3 regions of the Paenibacillus sp. EB106-06-01-XG199 genome follow, and region 3 is predicted to be linked to each of the others. Evidence: riboswitches for the same ligand, from Rfam matches in the RefSeq annotation. Region 3 holds a riboswitch; each other region holds the start of a gene.

Region 1 (7,905 bases), on a different contig from region 3:
ATCCGTGCGACCAGCTCATCCGGGTGAAACGGCTTGGTTAAATAATCATCGGCAAATTCCAGCCCCTGGAGCTTATCGTCGATGGAGGTGCGGGCGGAGAGCATCAGAATTGGCAGCCCCGGATACGTCCGCTTCAGCCGCTGCCCAACGGTGAAGCCGTCAAGACCGGGCAGCATGACATCGAGAATGGCTAACTGACAGCCGGCAGCCGCCTCCACTGCCCCTTCACCGCTCTCCAGCCAGCGGACGGCATACTGGCGTTCCCGAAGATCGGCGGAAACCGCACTGCCAATCTCCCTGTCATCTTCAACATATAACAATGTAACGCTCATTTAGCTTTCAATTCCTTTCTCGGTGGAAATGGCAGGACATCATAAAAACCCGAAGGCGGCGGATTACCGTCTGCGCTTCGGGGAGGGTATAGGTTGTATTGATTAGCACCAAAGGAACCGGACCGGTAACATTATCGAGTACGTCTAAATTTCAAATTTTCAGCCCTCTAATTGTAACATGATTTACCATAAGCCAGCTATCCTCCGGACGGCAAAAAGCCATCTATAAACCGTAGGGTTTACGATGGCCAGCTGTTTCATATCTTAGGTTTATTTGCCGTTAACTGCGGCCGCAGGCTGCCAAACGCCATGCTCTTCGTTTTTGCCGACATACTCTATCCGTGCCGGTGTAAGCTCCAGAATGACATAGTCAGGATCATCCGGTCCTTTGAACCATTTCTCCAGTGATTGGTCCCATACTTTGGCCCGTAAGCCTTCATCCCTGGTAACGGCGACTGTTGCTTCGATCTCCAGCACATCCTTGCCGCCGCCCTTTTCATATCCAAGCAGCAAAAAAGCATGCGGATTATCCTTCAGCTCTTCTACCTTATGCGTCTTCCGGTTGGTAGCGAGGTAAATGTTTAACCCCTCATGAAATACTGCCATATAACGCACCTTAGGTTTGTTGCCGGCTTCTATCGTGCCGAAGGAACCGAACTTATTGTCATCCAGCGCTTTGATGATATTTTGCTCCAGCTCATTGTTATCCATTGACGAAACAGCTCCTTTCCAATATGTGTGCTTATTATAGTGTACCCGTCCGGTTCAGAATGAATCCGGGGCAAAATCATGAACTCACTTATGCTTTTCTCCCGCCCTGGGGCTGGGTGTATGTCATCGCCGTGGCTGCAGACGCTGGCCATTATTGCAGGAATCCTATTTTCACTCAGCTTGGCAGCCTGGAAATTAGGGTAATATAGAAGATGTCAAAATCCTGTGCATAAGGGTGGAATCGTTAATGACTGAGCATTTCTCCGAACACACCGAACCTACACTACATACCGTTCTGCTGCAGTTTATTTTCCCCTTCTCCATCAAGGACGGTGAGGACAAGAGCCTGGCCCGGCAGCTTGGGCTTGACGGCTTCACCCGATTTTTTCTCAACAACAAAGAGCTGGAGGATGCTTATTACGGCGAAGGCTACTGCGTATCCCATGAGAAAATGGAGCGGAGCTATCTGCCGTTCGCAGCCCATGTCTTATTCCCGCGGGACAAGGATAAAGAAGATTCCTTCCGCCGGTTTTCCCGGGTAAACAATCTGGCCTGCAGGCTGGAAATGACACAGCAATCCGTAAACTTCCGGGTACTCTCGACGGATGTATTCATTTGTCCGTTTCAGCTTGGATTTCTGACCGTAAGAGTCCGCATCGAGGAAGAGAACCTGCCCTTCAGCACAGCGCTGGAATTCGCCGACCGTTTCCGCACACTCGAGGATGTCTCCTACCAGGACAAACATACCTATATCCATTACCAGGACAAAACCTTCGATCAGGTGGAGGATTTTGTGTTCAGGAATCTGGCCGATGGCCTGCAGCCGTTTATGGACCAATCGGAAATTGACGGGGCCTATTTTGAGACACTTCCCTTCTTCGTAGACGAACGAATGCTGGTCCAAGCCTTTTATGGCTTCAACCGGCAGGAGGATGCAGACGAGATCAGCGTGGAGCTGCGTTACCGCGCCTCCCAGCTGGATGGGCTGAATCTGTACGGAAAACCCTATATCAGCGCCAGCGATCCCGAGTATATCGAAGAGTACTGCCAGGCACATTCGTACAACCGCTGGGGGCCGGATACCTACTATATGACCAACGAGCAGACTTTCTGCTGCCTGAGCCGGGCCGAACCGGAGGTAGCCACTCCACTGGTCAATCAGATGTACGGGCAGTATTACTACGGGCTGCTCCTTAGTATTTTCCACAAAATCGTCCTGTTGAAGCTTTCCAATCTCCACTCCCGGCTGCGTATCAACCACGATTATGATCAAATTGAGAATCTGATCTTCCTGATTAACAAGTTTTCGGCCAAGTTTTATTTTCTGGAGCTGATTTCACAGTCGCAGGGCCGGGAGATCTTCATCCAGCTGCGCAAAGTATACGGCAATGATGCCCTCTTTGATGAAGTCAAAATGACCCTGAACGACCTGTTCCAGTACCAGGAGAAATTCCAGGCTAAACGCCGGGATACGCTGCTGATGATTCTGACTGTCTTTACAGTGGTGAGCGGCATCTACGGGATGAACCAGGTTATTGAAGACTTGAAGGGACGCATTGAATGGAGCAAAATGCTGGAATACTCTCCTTTTGAATATTTGGCACTGCTGCTCACCTTCACCGGGATCCTCGTCAGCATCCTCCTGACGCTGAAAGAGCTGTGGAACGGAATCCGCAGCCGCCGCAGAAAAAGATTTTATACCAAGGATTGATAAGCTTCCGGAAACTATCATGAGCGCCGGGGCGGAACCGGGGAAGCTGCTGCTGCCGGAGCTGCACGGAACGAAATTTCCGCCGAACAGGAAGTTCTTTCCCGCGAGACGGCCAGTGAATTGATCGGCTGCGTGCAGCAGATGGGCGAACCGGACCGCAGCCTGTTTCTGCGCAGATATTTCCTCTATGAGAGCCTTGATCAGCTTGCGCAAACCTTCAGTCTCAGTAAAAAGGCAGTCGAAAGCCGCTTATACCGTTGCCGGACGCTGCTCAAGCAGGCGCTAGGCCTGTCTGAGAGTCAGGGAAAGGAGGCGCAACATGGCCAAAGACATGAAAATTGAGGAACAGCGCCTGTTCGGAATGATTGATTCTATGAACTTCAGTGATGCGGAACTTGCCTTAGGTGTACTGCCGGAGATTAACCAAGGTCCGCACCTGGCAGACGAAGAGGAGACAGCTTCGCTCGCCCGCATCAAAGCACGTACACTTGCCCGTCTGGAGCCTGAAGCCGCTGTCCACACCGTCCGTTCCTTCGCCCGGAGATCCCGGAGGCGGAATATCTTCGCGGCCGCAGCAGCGGTAATACTCATTGCTGCCGGTATGCTCGCCTTCTCTCCTGAGGTACAGGCCGGGTTAAGAAAGGCGCTGAGTTTCCTTCCTGGCTTCGGCACCGTCGTGGAGAACAGCCCCGGTGACCGGATCTATGTGCTGGGCAAATCCTATGATATTGCTCTGGGGGACGGAAGTCTGACCGTAGATGCCGTTCTCCTGCAAGAGCTTGGCGGGAGTATTACGCTTCGCGGCCGGAAAGTCCCTGAAGTCAGCGAATTTGAGGCAAATATCGGCGGCAACCGCTATACTTTCACCTCTTACATGCGTTCGTCCTCGGAGAGTGAGTGGTACGGCAGCTACAGTTCAACTCAACCGCTGCAACTGAAGAAGAATAATCTTCTAACCCTGCATCTGGTCGGCACAACCGTTGGTCCGTTACAGCTCACCGCTCCGAAGACAGCTGAGGAGCTCGGGGAACTCGGCGCAAGCGATATACAGCAGGATGTGCGGATTACTGCTTTTCCGGTGGACCTTGGCGGCGGGCTTGTCCGTGTCCAGTTATTGCCCACTCTGACGGCGGAATCCGGGCTGACTGTCCATGCTTACGGACTGGAGCCGCTGGTCCCTGGATCAGGTCTCTATATAGAGAACGCAGCAGGAGAAAAGGCGGCACTGGAGCAGCCTGAATCCATGTCCTATCCTTCCGACTTCCGGTTTCATGAGACTGCCGGGGCGGGCGCTTGGCCTTATACGGTCTTCATTCCTTATATTGAAGTTTCAGATCATGACGCTGTATCTGCAGAAGTAGAGATTCCGCTGCCTGATATCGGCCAGGAGCAAATGCTCCACACACGCGCGGAAATCGCGGGCTTTCCGGTAGAGTTCACCCGCATTGAACGTACCGGCGAGACGGCTGCCAGCGTCGATGTGAATGTGAATTTCAATGCCGCAAAGCTGCGGACGCTGAAGCATTTTCTTATTCGCTATCCGGGGCAGGCGGACAACAGCTCGTTCTCTTGGGTGAATACGGACCAGACCTACGGCGTGATGAAGACCCTCCATTTAGAAACAAAACCCGGGGAGGATAAGCTGCGTTTTAAGCTGTCCGAGCCGCATTTTCTGCTCAAAGGGCCGTGGCGCCTGCCGCTGAAGCTTGATAGCTAAGCAGAGTTGCTACTGGACAACTATGGAGCAGGCGTCTATAATACACCGTAAGAACACAGCAATACCTATAACTTCATAGTACCAGGGGTGCTGGAATTGGCCGGCTGAGATTGTATCCCACAAGATACTGACCCTTATACCTGATCTGGATAATGCCAGCGTAGGAATCGTCAATCGCTTACGGCCGTTTATGGCCCAAGCCACAACCTTGCGCAAGTAACTGGTGTCCCGATTCTCGGGGCACCTTTTTTGTATGGGACTATTCAGAATTTGGAAGACTAGGGTTGCTGGAAGGAGAGAAGAAGAGAAATGGGAGTCACAAAAGTATTAAAGCTCAGCCTCACCTGCATGCTGGTCTTTGCCATTGCCGGATGCGGCAATAGCAATGGGAACTCCGGGGGGAATGCGGCAGAGACTGCCGGGAACAGCACCGCTGCTCCTGAAACCACTGCCGGGGCAGCAACGGACGCTCCGAAGGAGCTGACCAAGGTCAAGGTCGCGCTGGACTGGACGCCGAATACGAATCATACCGGGCTTTATGCGGCAAAAGAGCTGGGCTATTACGAAGAGGAAGGGCTGGATGTTGAAATCGTGCAGCCGGGCGCTGCCGGTTCCGACACGATGGTTACCTCGGGCGAAGCCGCTTTTGGCATCAGTGCCCAAGAGGCACTGACGCTGGCCCGCCTGCAGAAGGTGCCGCTTGTGTCCATCGCCGCTATCATTCAGCATAATACCTCCGGGTTCGCTGCACCGAAAAACCGCAATATTAAGACACCGAAGGATTTCGAAGGCAAAACCTACGGCGGCTGGGGTTCCCCTGCCGAAGAAGCGGCCATGAAAGCCATTATGGACCCCGAAGGCGGAGATGTGAAAAAGGTGAAGCTGGTGAACATCGGTGAAGCGGACTTCTTCACCGCCGTGAAACGCGACATTGATTTTGCCTGGATCTTCTATGCCTGGACCGGGATTGAAGCGGAGCTGCGCGGAGAACCGCTCGACATGCTCTACCTCAAGGATTATGCACCCCAGCTCGATTACTACACGCCGGTACTGACTACGAGCGAGAAGGAAATTGCCGAACATCCGGAGCTGGTGAAGGCTTTCCTTAAGGCTACCTCGAAAGGTTATCAATACGCCATTGATCAGCCGGAGGAAGCCGCAGCCATTCTTTCCAAAGCTGTTCCTGAGCTGGACCCCAAGCTGGTCCTGGCCAGCCAGAAATGGCTCAGCCCGAAATACAAGGATGATGCCGTCCGCTGGGGCGAGCAGAAGAGCGAGGTCTGGCAGGATTACGCCGACTGGATGTATGGCCTGAAGCTGCTCGATCAGCCGCTGGATGTTCCAAGCACATTTACGAATGAGTTTTTGCCAGCTAACTGATTAAGGATGAAGTGATTTAAACTGAGAGGATTGATATATTGTGGCCAATACATTGCTAAGCATTCAGGTAATTCCCAAAACTCCGAACAACGAGGATTCGATTCCTTACGTGGACAAAGCCATCGAAGTGATTCAGAAATCCGGTGTAAAACATCAGGTTAACCCGCTGGAGACCACGATGGAGGGCGACATCACCGAGCTGCTTGAGGTTGTGCGCCAGATGCATGAAGCGCTGATTGCCGCAGGCAGTCCGAGCGTCATCTCCCAGATCAAAATCGCCCATAACCCGAATGGAATCAGCATGGACAAACTGACGGAGAAATACCGGCCGTGAGATCGTATTGGAAACAGATTTGGCCGCCCCTTGTGGCGGTCGTCTTTTTTCTGGGGTTATGGCAAGTTTCGGTATCCCTGTTCCATATCGAGTCATGGATCCTTCCCAGCCCAAGCGATATCGCCCGGGAAACCTCGGGCAATGCTTCCGGCATTTGGGCACATACAGCGGCTACGCTGCGCCTTACCCTGATCGGCTTCCCCATCGGCACAGGCGTGGGTCTTATTGTTGCCCTGCTGCTGCATCTGCTGCCTTGGCTCAAGAGAGCTCTCTACCCGCTGCTCATTCTCAGTCAGAATGTGCCCTCGATTGCGCTCGCGCCGCTGCTGATTATCTGGTTCGGCTTCGGGCTGCTGCCGAAGGTTGTCCTGATTACACTTGTCTGCTTCTTCCCGGTTTCAGTCGCCGCCATGGGCGGCCTGATGCAAAGCGACCGGACCATGCTGAACTATATGAAGATGGCCGGCGCGAACAAATGGCAGATCTTCACCAAGCTGGAGCTTCCGGGCTCCCTGCCCGCCCTGTTCTCGGGGCTTAAAATTTCGGCCACCTACGCCGTAATGGGCGCTGTTGTCGCGGAATGGATCGGAGCTGACAAGGGCATCGGCTACTACATGCTGCTGCAAAAATCCGCTTACCGCACAGACCGCGTATTCGTCGCCATTGCCATCATCGTGCTGCTCAGTCTTGTGCTGTTCGCACTTATCGCGCTGCTGGAGAAATGGCTGGTGCGCTGGAAGCCGCGCAAAAGTTCCTAGAAAAGGAGGATGGCCGACAATGCCGCATATTACAGATAACCCGCCATCCGGCACTGAAGCAGCCGGCATTCCTGAAGCCAGGACCTTACCGCCTGCACTTGAGGTAAAAGGAATCTCCAAAACCTTCACCCACCGCCGCCGCGAAACCCGCGTGCTGGATAACGTATCCCTTACAGTGCGGCCGCAGGAATTCGTCTCGATTGTCGGACCCTCAGGCTGCGGAAAAAGCACTTTATTCCATATTATCGGGGGCCTGGAGCTGCCGGATGCCGGAACGGTAAGCATGAACGGCAACCTTGTTACAGGGCAGCGCGGAGAGATCAGCTACATGCCGCAGCAGCCCGCGCTGTTCCCTTGGCGAAGCATCGAGGACAACGTCCTGCTCGCCGGTGAGCTTAAGGGCGCGCCGCAGGCTGCGGCGCGGGAAACCGCCCGCCACTGGCTGGCCAAGGTCGGCCTTGGCGGCTTCGAGCGGGCCTACCCGCATATGCTGTCGGGCGGCATGCAGCAGCGGGCTGCCTTCCTGCGGGCGCTGCTCGCGCCGCAGGAGCTGATGCTGCTGGACGAGCCGTTCAGCGCGCTGGATGCGCTGACGCGCAGCGAAATGCAGCGCTGGCTGCTGGAGCTGTGGGAGGAGAACCGCCGCTCCGTGCTGTTCATCACCCACAACATCGAAGAAGCGCTGCTGCTCTCCAGCCGCATCTATGTGTTCTCTGGACGTCCCGGCTCCGTCCTGCATACGGTCGATGTCCCGTTTCCCCGGCCGCGCCGTGAGGAAATCGCCGATTCGCCGGAATTCCTCCAGCTCAAGCGCCAGCTGTCACAGTGGATGCGGGAAGAGCAGGCGAAGAGTTCCAAGTAGTCTTAAGCGATATCCGCTTAACAGCCTCTACAAAAGACCAGCCGCCCTATGAACCGGACGGCTGGTCTTATTAATATGTAGTTATTTCAAGATAACGGCA
Region 2 (7,905 bases), on a different contig from region 3:
TCCCATAGGTCTCCTGATGGTAGACCTCCTGATACAAGGTAAGACCGTCTACCCCTGCCAGCCTCAGTTCATTGTATTCTTCCGTAGAGAGCGGATTAACCTCAATGCTGACAGAAGAAAAATAGTCACGGAGCACCTTCACGCACTCCCTCACATAAGCGGCCGGACTTTCACTCCGGGATTCGCCAGTCAAAATAAGAATGTGGCGCAGGCCTGTAGCGGCGATGGTTTCTGCTTCCTGCCTGACCTCCTCCAGTGTCAATTTTTTGCGCGGAAAGTCATAAATCGAGCTAAAGCTGCAATAAGTGCAATGATTCACGCAAAAATCGGCCAAATACATCGGCGTAAACAGCTGCATCACATGCCCGAAGTGCGTACGTGTCAATCTTTGCGCTTTCTGCGCCATTTCCTCCAGGTAAGGCTCCGCCGCCGGAGACAGCAGTGCCATCAGCCCGTCTTCGTCCAGATGCTCCAAACGAAGCGCCCGCTTCACATCCACGGCAGTATACTGCTTCCATAATGTCTCGTAAGGAAGCTGCTCCAGCCGGGTCAGCGTATCATAAAAGCTCATGCTCTTTCCTCCCTCCTTCTCTCCATTGGCTAGAACAAAAAGCCGGTCAGCGGCGAAGAGGCCGTTGCCGCCTCCTCCACCGGCCCCAGTCCGGCCAGATAAGCCTTGCGCCCTGCCGATACCGCCTCACGGAATGCCTCCGCCATTAGAAGCGGATCACGCGCAGTAGCAATTGCCGTATTCAGCAGCACGGCGGATGCTCCCATTTCCATCGCCTCAGCAGCCTCGGAAGGTCTGCCAATACCGGCGTCAACAATCACCGGAAGATCCACTTCTGCGATCAGAATCCGCAGCAGCTCCTTGGTCTGCAGGCCGCGGTTCGAGCCGATGGGCGCACCCAGCGGCATAACAGCGGCAGCTCCGGCTGCCTTGAGCCGGATAGCTGCCGAAAGATCGGGGCTCATATACGGCAGTACAACGAAACCCTCTGCAGCCAATATTTCCGTGGCTTTAACCGTCTCCATATTGTCAGGCAGCAAATATTTCTGATCATTAATCACCTCGATCTTCACCCAATTGCCCAGCCCTGCCGCCCTGGCCAGTCTGGCAATACGCACCGCTTCTTCGGCTGTGCGCGCACCAGAGGTATTGGGCAGCAGCGTCATATGGGAGGGAATATGAGTAACAATGTTGTCGTTGCTCTCCGTATCAACCCGGCGCAGAGCCACAGTAATGACCTGTGAACCCGAGCGTGCAATCACTTCGGGAATAAGGGTATTGCGGCTGTATTTTCCGGTTCCGATAAACAGCCTGCTGGATAAAGGAATTCCGCCGATAACGAAAGAATCTTGCATACAATCGCCTCCTGAGATAGTGGCTCCGCTTAAATGCGGTGCTTCTGTTGCTGATACGCTGAGTTTTGATCTTACCTCTTATGTCTTACCTTTAACTCTTGTTTCTTACGTCTTATGTCTTATGTCTTATGTCTTATGTCTTACGTCTTGCGTCTTGCGTCTTGCGTCTTGCGTCTTGCGTCTTACCCCTTACTTCCTACGTCTTACCTCTTACTTCCTACGTCTTACCTCTTACTTCCTACGTCTTACGTCTTACCTCTTGCTTCTTGCCTCTTACTGCTTTCATCCGGCAACACACACCGGCTTCAGCCCCCGCCGACAAAATGGACCAGCTCTACGCGGTCACCTTCGCTCAGCAGCGTATCTTCGTAAACGTCCTTGCCGACGATCTCACCATTCAGCTCCACGATAACCAGTCTCCCGGCCCACTCTGACCGGCTTAGCAGATCAGCTACAGTCCGGCAGCTCTCTTCATAGGCCCCGCCTTTTCCATTCACGATCAAATTCATGCTTGCTCACCTCCTTTAACTGGTGCAGGAGCATTATTCATGGCTTCAGGCTTAGGGTACGGCCTGAACTGCTGATCTGTAGGCTGTAGCGGCGGCCACAGGATCTCCCGCACTGCATATTCCGGACATTACGGCAATTCCGGCAGCACCCGTTGCCAGAACCTTACCGGCATTACCCGGCTCAATTCCGCCTATGGCGATCAGCGGAATGCTGCTGCAGCGGACAGCCGCAGCCAGCTGCTGCAATCCGCGTTCCCGCTGCCCCGGCTTGCAGGCCGAGGGAAACACATGCCCGAACAGGCAGAAGTCCGCTCCCTGCCGGCCGGATTCGGCCGCCTCCTCCGGGGAATGCACCGACCTTCCCAATCGCAGGCCCGGTGCTATGCCGCGTGCTGCGGCAGGCGGCAGGCTGTGCCAAGCCAATTGGACCCCGCCCGTCCCTGCGGCCAGCGCAACGTCTACCCGGTCGTTGATCACCAGCTTGGAAGGCGGAACCCCTGCTATGATCAGCTGCTCCGTCAGAGACATGAGCTCCCGTACAGACATTGCCTTTTCCCGGAGATGGATATAATCCACTATGAAATGCACAGCCGCAGCCAGTTGAACAAACTGCGCCGGATTTTGCTTTCCATCCGAGATCAAATGTATCTCTTTCAACATGTTCACCTTCTCCTGTTCTTTTGCATTACCGGCAAACACAAAAAAGACCACCCCCGTAAAGGAGGCAGTCTGGAATATATACAGGAATACCGGGCCATTCAGCCCCGCTGCAGTTATTCGTTCTCCACTTCCCTACGCTGGTATAAACCAGATCAGGTTCAAAGGGTCCGAACGGGTATGTTCGTCTCAGCCTTGCGGCACCCCTAGTGACAAATCCATATTCAATTACGCTTAACGTTTCATATACTAACATATTATTCCTTGAAGAGCCATCCTTTAAAAGAGGCCTGCATCAAAAAGAGCGGAACCCAAGATTCCGCTCCAGACTCTAATTATGCATAGCAATGGAATCAGCAACCGCATTTAGCCGTTTACGACCTCGCCGCCGTTCACATGCATTACCTGTCCGCTTACATAAGATGAATCGTCGGAAGCCAGATATACATAGGCTGGAGCCAGCTCCTCCGGTTGTCCCGGGCGTTTCATTGGCTGCGTGCCGCCGAATTCACTGACTTTCTTCGCGTCAAAGGTCGACGGAATAAGCGGTGTCCAGATTGGACCCGGCGCTACGGCATTAACCCGGATGCCTTTGTCCGCCAGGTTCATCGACAGAGAACGGGTAAAGCTGAGAATCGCCCCTTTGGTGGACGAATAGTCCAGCAGCTGCGGGCTGCCCCGGTAGGCTGTGATCGAAGTCGTGTTGATGATCGTGGACCCTTTTTTCAGGTGGGGCATGGCTGCCTTGGTCAAATAGAACATCGAAAAAATATTCGTGCGGAATGTCCGCTCTAACTGCTCAGAGGTAATATCCTCAATTTTCTCCTGCGGATGCTGCTCTGCCGCATTATTAATCAGGATGTCCAGCTTGCCGAGTCCTTCCACTGTCTTATTGATCAGATCCTGGCAGAACGCCTCCACGCCGATATCGCCGGCGATCAGAATGCACTTCCTTCCCTCTTGCTCTACCTGGCGTTTAGTCTCTTCGGCATCGGAATGCTCATTGAGGTAGGAAATAACGACATCCGCACCCTCCTTCGCAAAATGAACGGCAACCGCCCGGCCAATACCGCTGTCTCCTCCTGTAATCAGAGCCGCCTTGCCCAGCAGCTTGCCCGCCGCCTTATAGGCTGAGGTCTCGAATTCCGGCAGCGGATTCATTTCACTTTCAATTCCGGGCTGGCGGTCCTGCACCTGCGGAGGTAATGTTTTTTTGGTTTGCGTGTTGTCTGGCATGATCCATTCTCCTTTCGCTGTGTACCTGTTGGTTACTCATCGTTTTAGGGTTGGCTCAGGGTGTCTGGTTTATGCACCTGCAGATCATCTCTTTATTTGCTTTACGTTATGTTACTTACCACACCTTGGGCGCGGTCAAACTAAAATGTCAGTTGTTTTTGCCGGGGAAGGCGATATACTTTACAGAGAAAGCACTAATCCAGCAATGGAGTTGCAGATATATGCAGACTGTGACTGCGGCATGGCTGGGTGGTACCCGATAGACTTGTCCTGAAGTAATGTCTGCACCCAAAAGCCCGCTCTCCATGTCAATCCGGAGGCGGGCTTTCTGTAGTCTTTCTATGAAGGAAGTCTTAAATAATGCTGTTGTACACCATAAAAAACACCATCAGCACCAGCGCCACCATGAGCAGCAGGCTCAAGGTACGGATTTTGCCTGTCTCTGCGGATACGTCACGGTTCTCGCGCATGCCGGCTGCGGCAAGACGCAATGGTTTGCTGATGATGCCGCCGAGTGCAAACATAGCAAGCAGCAGAACAACCACCACGATCATCCACGGTACCGAATATTCACCCTTCGTCATCATATAGCCGCCAGTCAGCAGTTGGATGACCAGACCGTACTGGGCGAAGCGGTTGAAGCCGCCGATAGCGCTAAGCGTTCCTTCTCTCGCAGGGACGCTCAGCTTCTGGACACGCCCGAGAACAAACGGCAGCACCAGATAAAAGCCCAGCGCCAATGTACCGATCATATGTAGAAAAAACAAAAAGTGACCCATAACATACCTCCTCTAATGTTTTCAGTGATTTTAGTTACACTTCAATTATACCTAACCAACAAATAGAAGAAAAGAAAACCCCCATTATAATTTCTAAAATGGGGGCTCCCGCAGGTTACTGCTTAAATCCTAACTACCGAAGTAACGGCACGTACCGAATCTGCCGACTTATCCAAAGCCGCTTTCTCCTCTGCCGTAAGCTCCAGTTCATATACCTTCTCAATGCCGTCCGCACCCAGCAGCGCCGGAATGCCCATGAACAGCCCATCATAACCGTATTCACCTTCAAGCAGGGCGATTACCGGGATAATCCGCTTCTTGTCCTTCAGGATCGCTTCAGTCATCTGGACCAAGGAAGCCGCTGGCGCGTAATAAGCGCTGCCGTTGCCGAGCAGGCTGACAATCTCGCCGCCGCCGGCTCGTGTACGCTGTACAATCTCCGCAATTCGCTCTGCGGAAATCAGCGTATCAATCGGAATGCCGCCTACGCTGGAATAGCGTACGAGCGGTACCATATCATCGCCATGTCCACCCAGCACAAAGCCGCGTACATCTTCAACCGAAACGTTAAGCTCTTGGGCGATAAAAGTACAGTAGCGGGCCGTATCCAGCACACCGGATTGTCCGATTACCCGGTTTTTGGGGAAGCCTAGTGCATTGTAAGCCACATAAGTCATCGCATCTACCGGATTGCTCAATATAATTACGATGGATTCCGGAGCGACACGTTTCACATTTTCGCAGACCGATTTCACAATTCCCGCATTGGTATTCACCAGATCATCGCGGCTCATGCCAGGCTTGCGGGCGATGCCTGCCGTAATAATCACGATATCCGAATCCGCAGCATCCTCATAGCTTGAGGTTCCCGTAATCTGGCTGTCGAACTTCTGCACAGGACCGGCTTCCAGCATGTCAAGCGCCTTGCCTTTGGTCGGGTTCTCGAGCTGCGGAATATCCAGCAGCACCACGTTGCCGAGTTCCTTCTGGGCAAGCATAAGCGCCGTGGTAGCGCCAGTGAAGCCGGCACCCACGACTGTAATTTTATAACGTTTGATGGCCAAGAGATACCCTCCTACAAGACTACAGATTATTGATAATTTCGTCGGCAAACGCGGAGCATTTCAGCTCTGTTGCGCCTTCCATTTGACGGGCAAAATCATAAGTCACTGTTTTGTTGTTAATGGCGGTACTCATTCCTTTGTAGATAAGGTCAGCCGCTTCCTGCCAGCCCAAATGCTCCAGCAGCATTACTCCGGAAAGAATGACCGAACCCGGGTTCACAACGTCCTTATCGGCATATTTCGGAGCCGTACCATGTGTTGCTTCAAAGATAGCATGCCCTGTTAAATAGTTAATGTTCGCTCCCGGAGCGATGCCGATGCCGCCGATTTGAGCAGCAAGCGCGTCGGACAAGTAGTCACCGTTCAAGTTCAGCGTAGCAATCACGTCGAAATCGGTCGGACGGGTCAATACCTGCTGCAGAGCGATGTCGGCAATTGCATCCTTGATGATGATTTTTCCGGCAGCTTCCGCTTCCTTCTGGGCAGCATTGGCCGCAGCTTCACCATCACGTTCCTTGATGACATCATATTGGTTCCAGGTGAATACTTGGTCGCCGAACTCCTGCTCAGCCACTTCGTAACCCCAGTTCTTAAACGCACCTTCGGTAAATTTCATGATATTGCCCTTATGCACAAGCGTTACGCTCTTCCGTCCATGCTTGATCGCATATTCAACTGCAGCGCGCACCAGGCGCTTCGAGCCTTCGGAAGATACTGGCTTGATGCCGATTCCGGAGGTTTCCGGGAAGCGGATTTTGTTCACACCCATTTCCTTCTGCAGGAATTCAATTACTTTCTTGACAGCCTCGGAGCCTTCCTGGTACTCGATACCCGCATAAATGTCTTCTGTATTCTCACGGAAGATAACCATGTCCACCAGCTCCGGATGTTTCACCGGTGAAGGCACTCCATCGAAATAACGCACTGGACGCAAACATACATACAGGTCCAGTTCCTGGCGCAACGCCACATTCAAAGAACGGATTCCGCCGCCGATTGGAGTAGTAAGCGGGCCTTTAATAGCTACAATATATTCACGAATGGCTTCCAGCGTATCATTAGGCAGCCATTCACCATATGTATTGAAGGCCTTTTCGCCGGCAAATACTTCATACCAGGCAATTTTTTTTGCACCGCCGTAAGCTTTGGCTACAGCTTCATCAAGCACCCGTTTAGAGGCTTTCCAAATGTCGCGGCCAGTGCCGTCACCCTCAATAAAAGGAATAATCGGATGATTCGGAACCACCAGTTTGCCGTCTTCAATCGTGATTTGTTCGCCTTCTGTCGGCAGATCGTATTTTTCTAGTTTCAACATTTGTGGGGAATCCTCCTAAAAAGTTTAGTTTGGTTTGGTTAGCACATGCGTACATTCATTCTACTAGAGGGGTGGAGCGGCCCGCAAGGGCCGCCTTTATCTCTCGTCAACGGGAACGTATTTCTGTTCGGACATCCCAGTGTATTCTGCACGCGGGCGGATGATGCGGTTGTCTACATATTGCTCCAGAATATGCGCTGTCCATCCCGAAGCGCGGCTGATGGCAAAAATAGGCGTGAACAGCTCCCGCTCAATACCAAGCTGCGTGTATACCGAAGCCGAGTAGAAATCCACGTTTGGCTTCAGTCCCTTCTGCCCGGTGATCAGCTCCTCAATCTTGACGGACATCTCGTAGAGTGTGGTGTCATTCTTCATGGTGCCCAACTCACGGGACATCTTCATCAGATGTTTGGCACGCGGATCCCCATTCTTATAGACACGGTGTCCGAAGCCCATAATTTTCTCACGGCGCTCCAGCTTCCCGCGTATATAGGGCTCCACTGCATCCAGACTGCCGATCTCCTCCAGCATCTTCATTACGGCCTCATTCGCTCCGCCATGCAGCGGACCCTTAAGGGCACCAATCGCAGACGTCACACCGGAATACATATCGGAGAGCGTAGCCACAGTCACGCGGCTGGCAAATGTGGAGGCATTCAGCTCATGGTCCGCATGCAGCACCAGTGCAGCATCCAGCGCCTTGACGGATACGACATCCGGCTGTTTGCCCCATAGCATATAGAGAAAATTTTCCGCGATGGACAAGCCTTCTTTGGGTGCAATGGGCTCCAGACCTTTGCGGATACGCGCCAGCGCAGCGACTATGGTCGGAATCTGCGCCTGAAGCTTTACTGCCTTGATTTCATTAGCTTCACGGCTCATATCATCCGCCGCTTCATCATAGAGCGCGAGACTTGATACGGCGGAGCGCAGGGCAGCCATCGTGTTCGCTTCTTTGGGATACAGCTTCATTTGTGCAA
Region 3 (7,905 bases):
ATACAAAGTGCCGTACGGCTTGGATAGACCCGGGGCGGTCAACGCCTTGGCGGCGACCAGATAACGGCTTTGTGAATTGAACGGGCTGGCGTCCATAAAGCTGTAGAAGAGCTGCCCATTGCGTTCCTGAGCGGCCTTTGTAATGGGATTGTTCTTCAACTCTTCTGAGGAGCCCGACCAATAAGTAACATCGCTGGTGTAGCTTCTTCCGTTCACACCCAGAATGGAGAGGCCGATATTGGTCCCTCCGATGCCGGATTGAATGCGGTCCATCTGATCCCGCATACTGTAATACCGCTTGAAGTTCGCCAGTGAATTGATATCCTTCTCCGTCATGAAGCTTCTGATCACGCCGCTCTGCCCGACTTCAATAGCGCTGTTGACGGTTGCATAATGGGAGTTCTCCAAGGCACTTTTGATCTGGTCGATAATCTTGGAATTGGTGATGCTGAAGGTTTGCACGAATAGCTTTTGGGACATTTGTACGGTCACTCCGGTAATCAGGACGGTAACCAGAATGATGCTGATGACCATGACGGCGAATATTTTACTGAACAGGCTTTGATCCTTGAGCTTTGTGAGCCATTTCTCCGTTAGTCCCATTTCGGACTCCTTCCCGCTGCATTAGCCTTTCCGGTATTGACTGGGCGAGATTCCCATCAGCTTGCGGAATACTCTGGTGAAATAGCTGTGGTCTGAGTAGCCCACAAGACTGCTGATTTCGGAAATGGATAGACCGGCATTTTCTTTCAGCAGCAGGCACGCCTTTTCGATCCGCACCCGGTTTAAATATTCGTTGAAGCCCTCTTTGTTATGTAGCGCAAAATAATTAGACAGATAGGACGGGTTGAAATGAAATTGCCTTGCTACTTCGGTCAGCGTAAGCTGACGTGAATAATGCTCGTCGATATACAGTAAAATTTTTTGAATGGCTGGTACTCCGCCGCGGTTCTTGGTTACGCATTCCGTCGCAGCTTGCAAAAACTGCTCAAGCCGTATCTCCGTTTCACCGATATGCCGTGCCTCATGAATGGAGCGGAAGAATTCGTATTTGCTTTGGTCCAGGGCGCGGGCCTCGTAATGGAAATGCAGCAGCATTCCGATGATCTGAAACATACTGTGGCATAAAAACGATTTGAACTCGGACATCCCTGTATCTCTCCGGCCGGACATGGACGCGACATATGCGCTCAAGCGGCCGAAAGCCAAATCGAACTCCTGCCTGTTCAGCTCTGCGCTGAAAGCATCCTGATCGAAAGCGGGACCCTGCCGTCCCTCCTCGCCGTTATCTACCAGTAAACAATGATCCGGGAGAAAGAAGCGGCGGTCCAGCAGCTTCATCAGATCATCCTTATAGATCGTATGCAGTTCACTCAGCTCAGTGAAAACCCGGCTGACCGCGAGATTCAGGAACATATTTGCACGGATGCCCGCCGTGAATACCTGATCTGCAAGACGGATGAGCGCCTCATACCCAGCCTCCTCCAGATTAAACAGCAGACGGACATGCCCCTCCAGCGGAGACAGCCGGCGGAAGGTCACCCTGCTGACGCTGCTGTGCAGCAGAGAATGAATACTGTTCTCCAGCCATTCCTCTTTGCGGCTATTCGCAGCGGGTTCGTCGCCAATATCAGCAATTAGCAGCACGAAGCCCGGTAAGGGGAACATCCCCCGCAGCGCTTCCTCGTCGTACTCCACTGGAAAGCCTGAAACCAGTTTGTCCAGAATATAGTCTGCGGATTGCAGCTTGTCGCTTCTCCAGTCCACATGCTGAAGCAGCGGAATCCGCTGCGCGGTTTTTTTCAGCACGGCAAGCAGGGAAGCGGCCTCCAGTCTGGGCTTCAGGATATAGTCGGCAACCCCGCTTTGGAAGGTTGAACGCACATATTCGAACTCACTGAAGCTGCTAAGCACGATCACCTCAATTTCCGGATACATCCCCTTGACGAGCCGGATCAGCTCTTCCCCGTCCATCACAGGCATAACGATATCGGTCAGGATGATATGCGGACGCTGTAATTCAATTAATTCAAAAGCCTCTCTTCCGTTGGAGGCCTCGCCTGCAATCTGAAACCCTTCCCCTTCCCAATCCAGCAGATGGATTATCCCCTGCCGTACCAGCATTTCATCGTCCACCACCAATATTTTGCAGAACGTTGTGTCCATGGCTTCTCCTTTTTGCGAACAAAAATACACTGAAAAAACAAAATGAAACCCGCTTGATTAAGGGGTTCCATCTCACCGAAACAAACTTATCCACCAGAAATGAAACAGCTTTCATAATCTGATTTACATTATAGGTATACGCCCGGAGACTGTCAATTGAGAGGGGGAGGGCGATTAGCGGCAGTCCCGGACCGACGGTTTATTTATAGATCAGACCTCCGCCTTCCTTAAACTCTTCTGCTTTATCCCGCATCCCTGCGGTAATCATCGCTTGCTCCGGTTCTTCTTGTCCCTCCTGCACCCTCGCCGTATCGCGGATACCATGAGAAATGCGCATACTGCAGAACTTGGGTCCACACATGGAGCAGAAATGAGCCGTTTTGGCCCCTTCCGCCGGAAGGGTCTCATCATGATATTCCAGCGCCCGTTCCGGGTCGAGCGACAAATGGAACTGGTCCCGCCAACGGAACTCGAAGCGCGCTTTGGAGAGTGCGTTATCCCGATCCTGCGCGCCCTTGTGTCCTTTGGCCAAGTCGGCTGCATGGGCGGCAATTTTATAGGTGATGACGCCTTCCCGCACATCATTTTTATTAGGCAATCCTAGATGCTCCTTCGGGGTAACATAACACAACATCGCCGTGCCGAACCAGCCGATCATCGCCGCTCCAATAGCCGAGGTGATATGGTCATAGCCGGGTGCAATATCCGTAGTCAGTGGTCCCAGTGTGTAAAAAGGAGCGCCATGGCAAAGCTCAAGCTGTTTATCCATATTCTCTTTGATCAGATGCATCGGTACATGGCCCGGGCCTTCCACCATCACCTGAACATCATGCTTCCAGGCAAGCGAGGTTAATTCACCCAACGTCTCCAGCTCGGCAAACTGGGCTTCATCATTAGCATCGGCAATGGAGCCTGGACGCAGCCCGTCACCCAAAGAGAACGCCACATCATAAGCCTTCATGATTTCACAAATATCCTCGAAATGTGTATAAAGAAAGTTCTCCTGATGATGGGCCAGGCACCAGGCCGCCATAATCGAACCCCCTCTGGAGACGATGCCCGTCATTCTTTTGGCCGTTAATGGGATGTAACGCAGCAGTACCCCGGCGTGAATGGTGAAATAATCCACTCCCTGCTCCGCCTGCTCGATCAGGGTGTCCCGGTATACCTCCCAAGTTAAATCCTCGGCCTTGCCGTTTACCTTTTCCAAAGCCTGATAGATTGGCACTGTCCCGATAGGCACCGGAGAATTGCGGATAATCCATTCACGGGTGGTGTGAATATTTTTACCCGTCGACAAATCCATGATGTTATCCGCTCCCCAGCGGGTAGCCCATCTCATCTTCTCTACTTCTTCATCAATGGAAGAGGACACCGCCGAATTCCCGATATTAGCATTGATCTTTACCAGAAAATTCCGCCCGATAATCATCGGCTCACTCTCCGGATGGTTAATATTCGCTGGAATGATCGCACGGCCGCAGGCTACTTCCTCTCTAACAAACTCAGGAGTTACATTTTCCCGGACTGCGATAAATTCCATCTCCGACGTAATCAGGCCTCTGCGGGCATAATGCAGCTGGCTGACATTGCGGCCCTCTCTGGCTCTCAAGGGACGACGTTGCAAGCCCGGAAACACCTCTGCCGCCGGCTTCTCTGTGAGATTCCCGTTATCCTCCGGCTTAACCGCTCTTCCCTCATAAGATTCGGCATCTCCCCGCTCCGTGATCCACTGAAGCCTGTGAGGCGTTAACCCCTTGCGGATATCGCTATAGGCTTCATCGTTAGTATAAGGCCCGCTTGTATCATAGACACGGACAGGAGCATTCTCCGCTTCTCCGGCCGTACCCGTGGTTCGGCTTAATGTAATCTCGCGCATCGGAACTTGAATATCAGGCCGTGAGCCCTCCACATACACCTTGTGACTTCCCGGAAAAGCACACAGATCAACCTCATGTTTCTTCTCTTGATTCAGCATCTTATTTCCTCCTTAAGGTTTGAGTAAATAAGAAAACGCGCAAAAAAGCCGCTCCACATGGAGCGGCTCAAAAATCCATATAAGGCTAACGCCAACAATGAAATAAAAGTCCGGCTCCACTTTCCTACGCTGGTATAATCCAGATCAGGTTCAAGGGTCCAGGAATGCATTTTTCCCGTCTCAGCCTATTCAGGCTCCCCTAGTGGTTTCTTATTTAGTTATGTTAAAGTTACAGAGAAATCCAGCAATTGTCAACCGGTGTTCTTATAAAGGAATTGGCAAATCATAAATATCGATTGCATCAGATGAGCACTGTTAGCTTAGCTGACTTTTTATGCACACGATAATTTTCCCTTTCGCACGGCCTTCTCCAAGATCACGAAGGGCATGGGCCGCGCCGCTTAACGGATATTGCCGATCAATAACTGGCACTACGTAGCCTGCTTCGACAAGCTCCTTCCAAACCATTTGATCCTCGTGGTTCGGCTTATGGATTAGAAGTGCTATTTTCTTTTTTTCAAACCAGGCAGACAGCGGTGCAACCAACAGAGCCAGGAGGATATAAGAAAAGGAACCGCCGACCATGACATACGTACCGCCTGACGTTAGTGCGCGCTTCATCGCGACAACCGGACGGTTTCCAACGACATCGAGGATTAAATCGTATCGTTGTCCGCTTGTGGTGAAGTCATCTTTGGTATAATCCAATACATGATCCGCCCCGAGGGTACGCAGCATATCCAGCTTCTCGGCGCTGTCAACGCAGGTCACTTCCGCTCCGGCCCATTTGGCATATTGAACCGCAAACGTACCCACTCCGCCACCGCCCCCATTGATCAGAACCCGATGGCCCTTTCGCAGCTTTCCTTTGTCACGCATGCCCTGCAAGGCTAGAACGGCTGCCTGAGGAATAGCCGCTGCCTGCCCGAAGCTCAGGCCTGCCGGCTTTGGTGACAAGGCTTTCTCGCTGGCACATACATACTCCGCAAATCCGCCCCAGCCGCAACCGGAAAGGTCCCCGAAAACCTCGTCCCCCGGCCGGAATCTTTTGGCATTGGCACCCACGGCGATGACCCGTCCTGCGATATCTGCGCCAAGAATACGGTAACGGGGTTTACGGAGCCCGCCAAGGCGGTTCATGAACGGTTTGCCGCGGAGGAGATCCCAATCCCAGGAATTAACAGAGGCAGCGTGGACCTCGATCAACACTTCATGGTCTTGCGGTGCAGGGATATCCACTTCTTCAATACGTAAGACTTCTGGCGATCCGTAGGTATCATAGACCATCGCCGTCATCGTGCGTGCTACTCGTTCGCTGGGTAAGCCTGTATCCATCATCTCTTCTCTCATGGTCATTCTCCATTCGATAGGCATTTTATTCTCCAAGGAAAATGTAATTCCCTTTATTAGAATAACCGTCTTCCTCTTTTATGAAAAATGCTGAGCTATATTACTTAGATACTCTTCCTCAACCGTATTTTTCTTCATACTTATGAGCATTTTCGCATCTTCTCCCACTACATAACGGAATTTGCTTGTACCGTCTGTGGCCGCTTGATAAATAGTGTCAGCTACAAGTGCTGGTGCCGAGGCATAGTCTGGAGCTTTTTCCATTTCCCCTAATTTACCCAGAAAGGCAGTAGTGAATGATTTATAATCCGTTAAGTCATCATTAAAAAAGAACTCCATCGATCTTCCGCCAAAGTCCGTGCTAATGGCTCCTGGTTCAATCAGCTTTACTTTGATGTTTTGTGATGCTAATTCAAAAGATACGGATTCAGAAAAACCTTCTACCGCGAATTTAGTGGAGTGATACAGAGACATCGTAGGAAAGGTCACGATCCCTCCCATTGAAGAGATATTGATTAGCAACCCTTCCTGATTAGATCTAAAATGTGGCAACATGGCTTTAGTCATACTAATAAGACCAAAAACATTCACTTCAAATTGTCTTCGGATCTGCTCATCCGTAGCTACTTCTATAAGCCCCATTGTCCCGTATCCGGCATTGTTCAGGAGAACGTCAATTTTACCAAACCGCTGGACAGCTTCAGCTAATGCAGATTGGATGGTATCTGTTTTCTCAACATCTAACCGCAACACCAACACATTGTCCAATGTGATGAATTCAGTTTCTTTTTCAGGTGCACGCATCGTGGCTACTACGTTCCATCCTCTTTCAGCAAAATGTTTTACTGTAGCTCTCCCAATGCCGGATGAAGCACCCGTGACAAAAATTGTTTTCAATAAAATCCCTCCTAAATGTATCAGAATTCGTTAAATACTGCTATTCCCTTCCACTAACTGCTCCATGCTTAACAATCCCTCGGCAATGGTTGCAAGTTTAGCTTTATATTCTGCTATCCCAATCTGGATGCAAATGATCTGGGCCGGGTGCATTTCAGCTTTATAATGTGAATACTGCTCTAATAACTGATCTAACTTTTTTTGTGATTCCTCTTGTACTTGCTTCAACCAAAAAATCACCTTGTCATACCCCACAAATCGGCCAAAATAAAGCCTCATCATAAAATCGGATTTCTTACTACTGTCTCCCTCTAGTGGCGCTAGTAAATAGTCGTTAAAACAATCTCGCCCTTTAGCCGTTATGTTATAAACATTCTTATTTGGCTTACCTTTCTGGGGCACAATTTCCTTGGTTATTAATTCTTCCTTCTCCATGCGGGCAAGCGTAGGATAAATCGTGCCATAACTAGAGCTATAGAAATTAGATAACACATTCTCCAATAACTGCTTTATTTCGTAGCCAGTCAACGCTTCTTTCATGAGCAAGCCTAAAATAACATCCTGAGTGTTCAAGAATAGCTCCTCCTTATTTAAAGATATCTACACATCACACTTAGCAATATAACAGACCAATATATATCAAGTCAATATATAAGACTTAAGTAAAAAAAAGCCGAGTGAAATCAGCAGTGAATGCCTGAAATCAACTCAGCTTGTCATATGTGCTTAATTTACTGAACTAAAGTATTCTGATAAAATCCCCACCAAAACTTGCTTATAATCATTTAATTCATAAGAAGAGTTATTTACTTTTTTCTTGGTTAAGTTTATGCCGTTAAATATCTCTTCTTCCAATTCTTTTCTTGCCTTCAGTACCTCCAAGGTTCCTTCTAACCCTGTATAACCCTGCTTTTTTCCATACCCTTGGTTAGTATAATATTCAATAAATCCCTCCGACCATTCTTTAGGTCTTTCCCTAACGGCCTTTCTGAAAGAGTGATCAAGATTGTTCTGCTCTACGTAAAGCAGCAATGGATTCAGCCGCTCCACAATCGCTGCCAGTTCCAGCACATAACTTATAACGTCTTCCTTCTGTGCACCATATTTAATCATCCCAATGGTTACAGGGTTTTGTATAAAACAACAATCAAAAACAAAGGTGTCTGAGCCATTTAAAACACTTGCTGCAAATCCCTTCCAACGCTCTGTTATCAGTTTCCTGTTTTGATCAAGCGACAATTCATAAACATCATTTTTGGTAACTGCCTGCAATAACTCATCTGGAAAATCAGGCCCATATTCATTTGCGATTTTTCGATATTCCAGGAAATAATGGTTCCCTTGTTTAATCACTCGATTATTCAACAAATCCCGAAACTTCCCATGGGTACTCAATAATTCATTGAATTCATTTTTCTCCAAATAGGCGACTCCCTCATAATCCGCTGGATGCTCCAAATCCCCTTCTAAAAACAGCTGAGATTTAAGGTTCATTTCCGTAAGAATTTCATGGA

The links. A riboswitch is a leader RNA that binds a small molecule or an ion and turns the genes downstream of it on or off. The one in region 3 is predicted to bind thiamine pyrophosphate.
Region 1: another riboswitch for thiamine pyrophosphate. It lies ahead of AC3WT9_RS24380 (ABC transporter substrate-binding protein); the one in region 3 lies ahead of thiC (phosphomethylpyrimidine synthase ThiC).
Region 2: another riboswitch for thiamine pyrophosphate. It lies ahead of AC3WT9_RS32155 (thiamine phosphate synthase); the one in region 3 lies ahead of thiC (phosphomethylpyrimidine synthase ThiC).

The regions. Positions count from the first base shown of each region.
Region 1 is NZ_JBYTDQ010000007.1:241,759-249,663, forward strand. Features, by position in the region: gene AC3WT9_RS24355 (response regulator transcription factor) at 1-332, opposite strand, end outside; gene AC3WT9_RS24360 (pyridoxamine 5'-phosphate oxidase family protein) at 603-1,043, opposite strand; gene AC3WT9_RS24365 (hypothetical protein) at 1,291-2,754, shown strand; gene AC3WT9_RS24370 (hypothetical protein) at 2,875-3,096, shown strand; gene AC3WT9_RS24375 (hypothetical protein) at 3,074-4,471, shown strand; TPP riboswitch at 4,545-4,655, shown strand; gene AC3WT9_RS24380 (ABC transporter substrate-binding protein) at 4,781-5,851, shown strand; gene AC3WT9_RS24385 (thiamine-binding protein) at 5,892-6,185, shown strand; gene AC3WT9_RS24390 (ABC transporter permease) at 6,182-6,943, shown strand; gene AC3WT9_RS24395 (ABC transporter ATP-binding protein) at 6,963-7,805, shown strand.
Region 2 is NZ_JBYTDQ010000016.1:24,780-32,684, reverse strand. Features, by position in the region: gene thiH (2-iminoacetate synthase ThiH) at 1-571, opposite strand, end outside; gene AC3WT9_RS32165 (thiazole synthase) at 601-1,365, opposite strand; gene thiS (sulfur carrier protein ThiS) at 1,671-1,874, opposite strand; gene AC3WT9_RS32155 (thiamine phosphate synthase) at 1,926-2,534, opposite strand; TPP riboswitch at 2,647-2,749, opposite strand; gene AC3WT9_RS32150 (SDR family oxidoreductase) at 2,898-3,767, opposite strand; gene AC3WT9_RS32145 (hypothetical protein) at 4,121-4,546, opposite strand; gene mdh (malate dehydrogenase) at 4,669-5,610, opposite strand; gene icd (NADP-dependent isocitrate dehydrogenase) at 5,630-6,925, opposite strand; gene AC3WT9_RS32130 (citrate/2-methylcitrate synthase) at 7,022-7,905, opposite strand, start outside.
Region 3 is NZ_JBYTDQ010000011.1:128,285-136,189, forward strand. Features, by position in the region: gene AC3WT9_RS29310 (sensor histidine kinase) at 1-603, opposite strand, end outside; gene AC3WT9_RS29315 (response regulator) at 625-2,166, opposite strand; gene thiC (phosphomethylpyrimidine synthase ThiC) at 2,366-4,144, opposite strand; TPP riboswitch at 4,249-4,355, opposite strand; gene AC3WT9_RS29325 (NAD(P)-dependent alcohol dehydrogenase) at 4,460-5,518, opposite strand; gene AC3WT9_RS29330 (SDR family oxidoreductase) at 5,573-6,391, opposite strand; gene AC3WT9_RS29335 (PadR family transcriptional regulator) at 6,422-6,964, opposite strand; gene AC3WT9_RS29340 (P-loop NTPase family protein) at 7,118-7,905, opposite strand, start outside.